Regions from separate parts of the Zhaonella formicivorans genome, predicted to be linked through region 2. Evidence: riboswitches for the same ligand, from Rfam matches in the RefSeq annotation. Region 2 holds a riboswitch; the other holds the start of a gene.

Region 1 (4,598 bases), 1.7 Mb from region 2:
TACCCCCGGGAAATATCTTTATGACTTTTCACTTTGCCGAAACGCCGACTAACCTTTTAACCAACTCAGCCACCGATCCGGTTTGTAAAATACCGGAACTAAAAGTATGTGCGGTGAAGGTCAGTAAGGTTTAAAAAGGGTGAAAGACAGCCTTTTATGGTTGTCTCTCGCCCTTTTTATTAGCGTTGATCTGTAATTTTATAAAGTAACCGGTTATAACTTTTTTTAATAGATTAAACTATACAATTTAATGTTAAATTGAGCAAATTTTACTTTCCTTAGCAGCCCATGCGGAGTATAATTTAGCTTAAATATTCGTAAAATTTTAAAAATATTCCATGGCAACAGGGTGCCTTTGCTATGAAGACAATTAGACTGAAATTCAAGTAACCGTTGGGATACGGTATACAATGCTATTTTTTTAATAATTGGTTTTTTGTAGCCGGGTTAATCCCGAACAAGTTTAACAAGGAAAGGAGTAAGTTGTATGGCATATGCGATTCATACCTTAAGGGAAAAAATTCGTTGGGGGAAATTTATTGTTACTGTGGAATTGGAGCCGCCGAAAAGCGCTGAGCCCATACCGACGTTGGAAGCCGCCAGCTCAATCCGCAATTATGTGGATGCTATTAACATTGCGGATAACCCCATGGCAACTTTACGCATGAGTCCCATTGCTTTGGCCCATATCCTGCAGCAAGATCTGGGTATAGAGGCTGTATTTCACATGAGCTGCCGGGATCGGAATAGTATAGGGATTCAGTCCGAACTTCTGGGGGCTGCCGCTCTTGGAGTGCGCAACATCTTGGTCATTACCGGGGACCCCTCCGATAAGGGCGATCACCCCCATGCTAAAGATGTATTTGAGATGGACTCCATCGGTTTGATTAAGACGGCCTCTGCCTTAAACCAAGGTAGGGACTTGAGCGGCAAAAAATTATTAGCAGCCCCCACCTTTTTTATTGGAGCCGGTGCCAACCCTGGTGCCGATAATTTGGCTCAAGAGCTTGAAAAATTAAAACGAAAAGTTGACGCAGGGGTTAATTTTATCCAGACCCAGCCGGTTTTTGATTTGGAAACTGCCGAACGATTTTTGGAAGTAACCCATTCTTTCAATCTACCTATCCTTTTTGGATTATTACCGCTTAAAAGCTACAAATTTGCTTGTTACTTTAATGAGAAAGTTCCAGGGATCAAGATTAAGCCGGAGGTGTTAAAGAGGATAGAAGCCGGCGGTCGCCAGGAAGGGATTGCGATAGCCCGAGAGTTGTACGAGGAACTGCAGCGATTTGCCCACGGCGTTCATATCTTCCCCATCGGTGAAGTAGAACTGGTTAAGGAAATCGTCAGGGTACCGGCTATTGGACAACAATCCTTTTTTTCACAGAAGGTTATAGGCAACTAAATTATGGAAATTGCAGCCGGCTCTTGCATCTTGCAGTATAAAAAGTTAATATTGGTATAGAATAACGTACAGCAGAATACCTTCAGGGGTTGGTGAGAGGCGACTGCCTCAATTCCACACCGGCGGTGATGCTTAAAAAGCTAAGCCCGCGAGCCGCAAGGCTGATTCGGGGAGGTTCCGAAGCCGACAGTAAAGTCTGGATGGGAGAAGGATTGAGAAGCTTAAGCTGTTGAAGCTTGTTTTAGTTTATCACCCCTGGGTTTCCTATCCGGGGGTTTTAAATTTTTATGATTAGCCCAAATTAATACTGCCTTAAAAATTGTTAACCATAGCACCCGCTGTTCCGTGAAAGTTAGCTAAGAACGTCAATCTGCCTTGCCTTTAGCTTCCAGCAAAACTCACTAATATCCAGACACGGGAAAAGATGCTTTACATGCAGAAAGTGGGTGCAACAGGACATATACTCTACAGATATTTTCAGGATTGCTAATGGCTGATAGCTGACGGCTGATGGCCGTTGGCTCAAGTCATCATGATGCTTGAGCAAGGAGGCGAAATTTTGGACCATCGTACTTTAATGGCCAGGGCCTTAGAACTGGCTGCCCTGGCGAAAGGCAGGACAAGCCCTAATCCTATGGTAGGCGCCGTAGTGGTTAAGGAGGGGAGGATCATTGCCGAAGGCTACCATCAAAAAGCAGGTACGTCTCATGCTGAGGTAATTGCCCTTGAGCAGGCAGGACCTGCCGCCCGGGATGCAACCCTCTATGTAACTTTAGAGCCGTGCAGCCATTATGGCCGGACCCCGCCCTGCGTCAACAAAATAATTGCAGCCGGGGTAAAAGAAGCAGTGGTTGCTATGACCGATCCGAACCCCCTGGTTAACGGGCGGGGGATAAAAATGCTGCGGGAAGCTGGAATTAAGGTTATTGTGGGCGTTTTGCAAAAAGAGGCGGAAAAACTTAATGAGGTATTTATCAAGTACATCACCACCGGGAGGCCTTTTGTTGCCCTCAAATGGGCCATGACTTTGGACGGCAAAATAGCCACTGTTGCAGGAGATGCTAAATGGATTAGCAATGAAGTTTCCCGAGCATATGTCCATACTTTGCGGGATGAGACCGATGCTATTTTAGTAGGCATTAATACTGTCTTAAGCGATAACCCTAGCCTAAATACCAGATTGCCCGGGAAAAAAGGCAAGGATCCAATCCGGGTAATTCTTGACAGCCGCTTGCGGGTTCCCTTGAATTCCAATGTCGTAAATCTGGATTCTCCGGCCCCTACTATAATTTGTTGTGCTGAAAATGCGGACAAGGAAAAAATCAGCAGACTGGAAGAAAAAGGGGTACTGGTCTGGCAGCTGCCCAGTTCCGCGGGACTCTTGGACCTGTCCTGTTTACTTGACCGCTTGGGAGCAAAAGAAGTTACGAGCTTGTTGGTGGAAGGGGGAGGTACTGTTATCGAGTCCTACCTGCGGCAAAGATTGGCTGATAAACTATACTGTTTTATTGCCCCGAAAATTGTCGGCGGACAACAGGCTAAAACGCCGGTGGAAGGCAGGGGAGTCCAATCTATGGCGGAAGCTTACCGGTTGGCAGAGTTAAATTGCGAGAACATGGCCGGCGACTTGCTGGTTACCGGCTACTTTAGAAAGTGAGTGACCAAAAATGTTTACCGGAATTATAGAAGAGCTGGGGACAGTGCTGGAAGCAAAGAGATTACAGTCGAAAAACTATCTCAGAATACAAGCATCGCTGGTGTTAGAGGGAACAAAGCTGGGAGACAGCATCGCGGTCAATGGCGTTTGCCTGACGGTAGTATCTTTGGATAAATCCTCCTTCACCGTTGATGTAATGCCTGAAACCTACCGCAAAACCACTTTGGAGAAGCTGTCACCAGGCGATAAGGTCAATTTGGAGCGGGCCATGTCAGCCCAAGGCAGGTTTGGCGGCCATTTTGTCAGCGGGCATGTGGACAGCACGGGAGAAATCCTGACTATAGCCCGGGAGGAGAATGCTGTACTGCTTGAAATCGGCGCTCCGCCTTCCACCATGCGCTACATTGTGGAGAAAGGCTCCATTGCTGTTGAGGGGATCAGTTTGACAGTGGCCAAAGTAGACGAAAAGAGCTTTTGGTTGTCTTTGATTCCCCATACTTATGCCCTTACTAATTTGCAATATAAAAGGAAAGGCAGCCAACTCAACCTGGAAACCGACATGTTAGCCAAGTATATCGAGAAATTCACCTTGTTAAACCGTGAAGTGCAGCCCAAACGCAAATTAACTCTGAGCTATTTGCAGGAACTAGGCTTCTAAGGAGGAAACAAAATGCTGAATTCAATTGATGAGATTATAGCAGATATCAAGCAGGGCAAAATGGTGATTATCGTCGATGATGAGGACAGGGAAAACGAAGGGGATTTGGTCATGGCTGCTGAGGCCGTAACTCCCGAAGCAATTAATTTCATGATCACTCACGGTAAAGGTTTGGTTTGCCTCTCGCTGGACAAAAAGAGGGCGGATGAATTGGAACTGCCTGAAATGGTGCGGGAAAACAGTGACTCCTTACGGACCGCGTTTACTGTTTCCATAGATTTAAAGTATGGGACAACCACAGGAATTTCTCCCTATGACCGGGCAGCCACCATCAAGCATGCGGTCAACCCTGCCGCTAAACCCGAGGATTTTGCCCGGCCCGGCCATATTTTCCCTTTGCGGGCAAAAGAGGGCGGAGTTTTGCAGAGGGCCGGACATACGGAAGCTTCTGTTGACTTGGCCAGGCTTGCCGGCTGGAAACCAGCCGGGGTGATCTGCGAAATCATTAAAGAAGACGGTACCATGGCCAGGCTGCCTGATTTACTGGCATTTGCCGAAAAGCATAATTTAAAAATCGGCACAATTGCCAGTTTAATAGAGTACAGGAGAAAAACCGAGAAGCTGGTGCGTCGGATTGCCAAAGCCAAACTGCCCAGCCGGTTTGGGACTTTTCAGCTGGTTACCTACCAGAACCTGCTGGACAATTCCACCCATCTGGCTATCGTGAAGGGAGAGGTGGCAGGCGATGAACCGGTTTTAGTGAGGGTACATTCCGAATGTTTGACGGGGGATGCTTTGGGTTCCTTGAGGTGCGATTGCGGGGAACAACTGGAACAGGCCCTGCAGGCTATTGAGGAAGCAGGAAAAGGAGTGGTTCT
Region 2 (4,598 bases):
AGAATTGTCCCTTCCACCGGCTTGATCACTGCTTTGTAGGCTACCTCAACTGCACTTTGAGCAGCGGCAGCCAATGCTTTGGAATCTACCTGTTCAGTTCCTTCCAATACCTGACTGAATCCCCGGAAAAGTTGGGACAAAATTACGCCCGAATTGCCCCTTGCTCCCATCAGCGCCCCGGTAGCCATAGCCTGCGACAAAGATTTGATGTTTAGATTCTGAATTCTTTCAACTTCCCGTACAGCTGCCAAAAGAGTCAAACTCATATTAGTCCCCGTGTCGCCATCGGGCACGGGGAAAACATTTAAGGCATCAACTATATCTTTATTGGCTGCCAGGTTTTGTGACCCGGCCAAAAACATTTTCTGCAGCCGGAGGGCGTCCAGATACTTATATTGCAATCCCAGAAACCTCCTCAATCTATAACTTTGACCCCTTGTACAATTATATTTACCTTTTCAATGGGTATACCCGTTAGCCTTTGTACGGTATAATGCACTTTTTCCATAACGTTATGGGCTACCTCATTGATTTTAGTGCCGTACCCCACCACAATATAGACATCAATGCTTACCCGGTTATCTACTATGTTAACCTGGATACCTTTTCCCGTCGCTTCTCTGCCTAGAAGTTCAAATAACCCGTCTTGTAATTTCTGGGAAGCCATGCCCACCAGCCCATAGCACTCTGCAGCAGCGTACCCTGCAAGAGTTGCTATTACTTCCTTGGAAATCGAAACTTTACCATACTGGGTTTCTAAAGTGTTAGCCAAACCATTATGCCTCCTCTCTACGGGTTAATGATCGGATAAAGACAACAAAACAAACTTTGCAGCAACTTTAAACAGGAGGAAAAACTGTTGCTTTTCTAGTGTACCCTTATACAAGTCGGAAAGTCGATCTACTGCCTGATTTGCCAAAAAAGCAGGGACTCATCCCTGCATGGTAAAATCAGTTCTTTTGCACTAATTTGTTTAAATCGGCCAGTAATGCCTCTACATTGATGCCATGCATACGGGCGCCGTTTTCAATCGTTTCGTCAGCAGCACCCATGCAGCGGAGGCACGCCATACCATGCTTTTCCAAAATTTCCCTGGACTGGGGATAGGCCTGTAGCAGTTCAAGGAGCGACATTTCCTTGCTAATCATCGCTAACCCCCCGTTATTAAATTTTGCAGCTTAGATAAAAAGTATATGCCTATTTTCGCTTAAATTCAACATAAACTGTTTTAATCCCTGCTATGCCGGAAACTTTTTTCCCTTTTTTAAAATTTCTTGCTAAAGATTTTGCTTTTTGCTAAAATTAGTAAAGGTTTTGATTTAGGATTAATAGCCTTTGGCTTTTTATAAGGAGGTGGAAAAATGGCTAAGTGCAATATTTGTGGCAAAGGAGTAGTTACGGGAAACCAGGCCAGCCACTCCAACATTAAAACAAAAAGGACATGGTCTCCCAACCTGCAAAAGGTAAAAGCCATAGTTGACGGTAGCCCGAAAAGAATTGTTGTTTGTACCCGTTGCTTGCGTTCCGGCAAAGTAGAGCGCGCAATTTAACAAGTTTCTGACAAACCGGGAACACTTGGCGATTTGCTTGCAGGCCAGCCAAAGGCTTGCGCAACTTAAAGCTATATTGCTTGTAGGTTACCCATTCAAGGAACGCTCTAACCAAGTAGTAAAAAGCGTAAATCTTTAACGTAATATAGCATATTCAGCAACAACATAAAAAGACTTGGGAGTTAAATACATCGCCCAAGTCTTTTAGTTTATACTATTACAAAGGATGTTCGTCCAAAACCCTGCCGGTATCGCTACAGATAAGCAGCAGCCTGTCGTTGTCCCAGAGACCCACGCTGGGTACACCTGCGCCTTTGGGCAATGAGCAACTGCCGGGATTGAAATAAACAGTGCCATTCTTTTTTTCAATCGCGGCAACATGAGTATGACCGGAAATACATAGGTCAATGTCCCAACGCCGGGTAAGCTCTTCCATTTCATCATTTTGCAGGGAATGACCATGATGTACCAATACTCTCTTACCATTCAACACCGTAAAAAGATAAGGGGCTGCGAGGGGTATGTTTAACAACATCTGATCCACTTCGGCATCGCAATTTCCCCTGGCAATCAGCACTGGCACGGGACACTCATTCAGCGCTATCGCCAGCTCCTGGGGAGCATACCCTTCCAAGACCGGATTACGGGGACCGTGATAGAGCACATCGCCTGCATGTAGAATAACTTCCACATCACGGAAAATTTGACCCAATACCCGTTTCCAAGGCAATACGACACCATGGGTATCGCTGATTATACCGACTTTCATAGTTTACAACTCCTGTTCCTTTTCCTTATGTTTGGCTAAACGGGCTACCGGTACTTCCAACCAATAGTGTACCCTTTTGTAAATTACAAATGTAGCTAACGAACTAAAAAGCGCTTTAACCAGGTTAAAAGGTATAATAGCCGAAGTTATTAACGGCAGCACTTCATTGGACGGTACGCCCCACAGCGGCAGGAGCACAAAGTAGTTAGCCACTGTCATAACCAAAGTCATCGCCAGCGAACCGGCCAGCAGTGAAACAACGGCTCCCGTTTTAGTTTTCATTCGTTCGTAGATGGAACCAGCCACCAGCACAAAACTTCCTCCGGCTATGAAAGCGGCCCCCACCCCAATAATACCTGCAGTCGATTTACCGGAAACAAAAAACAAAAATGTCTTCAAAAATTCCACCAACACACCGGTCCAGGGACCCCAGGCAAAAGCCGCAATTAATCCTGGAACTTCACTGGGATCGTATTTTAAATACGGCGGAAAAAACGGCAAAGGAAATTCAATGCTAAACATTAGCAGAAAGCCGATAAGAGCAAGCAATGACACGCGTACTAGCTTTTTTGTTGACACAGCTTTCACCTCTGATATATTAGGATAAAGAAAAATTAAAAAACCCGCCGGTAATCCAACGGGTAGTTCAATACAAGCAAACTGCATCTTCTCATCACCTTCTCCCATCCAGACTTTAACTGTCGGCTCCGGAATTACACCGGATCAACCATTTGGCTCGCGGGCTTTAACCGCCGGTAAGGAATTACACCTCTCCCCGAAGGATCACCTATTAAATTCAAGCATATTTTAGCACTGGGACTTTTCCTAAGTCAAGTAGCAAATTGCTAAATGCCAGCTATGCTGTCCCGCAGTGTCTTAGCGGCCAGAGACACATCCGGCTGACCGAAAATAGCAGAACCCGCCACCAGAATATTAGCTCCAGCCTGGACAGCCAGAGGTGCGGTTTCCGCATTAATTCCTCCGTCAACCTCGATATCTACGGATAAACCTTTGCTGTCAATGATTTTACGCAATTCCGCAATTTTGGGCAGCACGGCTTTAATAAACTGCTGACCGCCGAAACCGGGGTTAACTGTCATCAGCAACACCATTTCCACTTCAGATAAAACGTATTCGATTGTGGAAAGAGGCGTTGCCGGATTTAAAGCCACAGCTGCTTTCACGCCCTGCTCCCGAATATTTTGTAAGGTCCGGTGCAAATGCAGGCATGTTTCCACATGCACGGAGATAAAATCCGCTCCTGCTCTGGCGAAAGCGGGGATATAGCGATCGGGTTCGGCGATCATCAAATGCACATCAAAAAGCAGCTTGCTTTTCGAGCGCAAGACTTTGACCAAGTCCGGACCGAAAGTAATGTTAGGCACAAAATGACCATCCATAATATCAAGATGCAACAGTTCCACCCCTGCCTGCTCGGCCTTAGAAACCTCTGTGCCTAAAGAGCTAAAGTCGGCAGCCAAAAGCGACGGTGCAAGCCGAATCACGGTTAAAAACTCCTCTCTTTAGCAATTACTTCTTGTAAAAAAGCTATATAATGCTCATACCGCCTGGGGTCAATTAAACCTTTATCCAATGCCGCCCTGACGGCGCACTGAGGTTCGCTGTGATGCAAACATGTATTAAACTTACACATATTCCGGAAGCAGGCAAAGTCAGGAAAATAAAAAGCAAGTTCTTCCCGTTTTAATTCCGGCAAGTACAGGCGGCTAAAGCCCGGTGCATCAGCAACAAAGCCGCCGTTTTCCATGGGCATAAGCGCCACATGCCGGGTGGTATGTTTACCGCGCCGGCTCTTCTCCCCTACTTCGCCCGTCTTTAATTGCAGTCCAGGCTGTACGGCATTTAGCAAGCTCGATTTGCCAGCCCCGGAAGGCCCTGCAAATACAGTAACTTCCCCCTGCAATTCCTGCTTTAATTCTATAATGCCTATTCCCTTTTTAGCGCTGGTTAAAATAACTTTATAACCTAACCCGGTATACAGGTTGTTTAAATCTGCTACAACTTCCTCCGGAGCCAGATCCAGTTTGTTAAAGCTAATTACCGGGCGAATCCCTGCTTCTTGAGCTAAAATTAAAAGCCTGTCCAATAAAACCAAATCCGGGTCAGGGCTCTGTAAAGCCATCACAATTACAACCTGGGTGACGTTGGCTACGGGTGGGCGCACAAGTTCAGTCTGCCTGGGCAGCACTTCTTCAATTACTCCTTTATTTTGCCCTTCAACCAGTAAAATTTTTACTCTGTCTCCGGGCAAAAAATCC

What was found. A riboswitch is a leader RNA that binds a small molecule or an ion and turns the genes downstream of it on or off. The one in region 2 is predicted to bind FMN.
Region 1: another riboswitch for FMN. It lies ahead of ribD (bifunctional diaminohydroxyphosphoribosylaminopyrimidine deaminase/5-amino-6-(5-phosphoribosylamino)uracil reductase RibD); the one in region 2 lies ahead of EYS13_RS05990 (ECF transporter S component).

What each region holds. Positions count from the first base shown of each region.
Region 1 is NZ_CP085524.1:2,851,871-2,856,468, forward strand. It holds gene fdhF (formate dehydrogenase subunit alpha) at 1-134, shown strand, start outside; gene EYS13_RS13930 (methylenetetrahydrofolate reductase) at 488-1,405, shown strand; FMN riboswitch at 1,480-1,621, shown strand; gene ribD (bifunctional diaminohydroxyphosphoribosylaminopyrimidine deaminase/5-amino-6-(5-phosphoribosylamino)uracil reductase RibD) at 1,965-3,062, shown strand; gene ribE (riboflavin synthase) at 3,073-3,720, shown strand; gene EYS13_RS13945 (bifunctional 3,4-dihydroxy-2-butanone-4-phosphate synthase/GTP cyclohydrolase II) at 3,733-4,598, shown strand, end outside.
Region 2 is NZ_CP085524.1:1,198,581-1,203,178, forward strand. It holds gene EYS13_RS05965 (DAK2 domain-containing protein) at 1-401, opposite strand, end outside; gene EYS13_RS05970 (Asp23/Gls24 family envelope stress response protein) at 416-772, opposite strand; gene EYS13_RS05975 (DUF1858 domain-containing protein) at 951-1,148, opposite strand; gene rpmB (50S ribosomal protein L28) at 1,362-1,550, shown strand; gene yfcE (phosphodiesterase) at 1,768-2,319, opposite strand; gene EYS13_RS05990 (ECF transporter S component) at 2,323-2,898, opposite strand; FMN riboswitch at 2,991-3,106, opposite strand; gene rpe (ribulose-phosphate 3-epimerase) at 3,165-3,824, opposite strand; gene rsgA (ribosome small subunit-dependent GTPase A) at 3,827-4,598, opposite strand, start outside.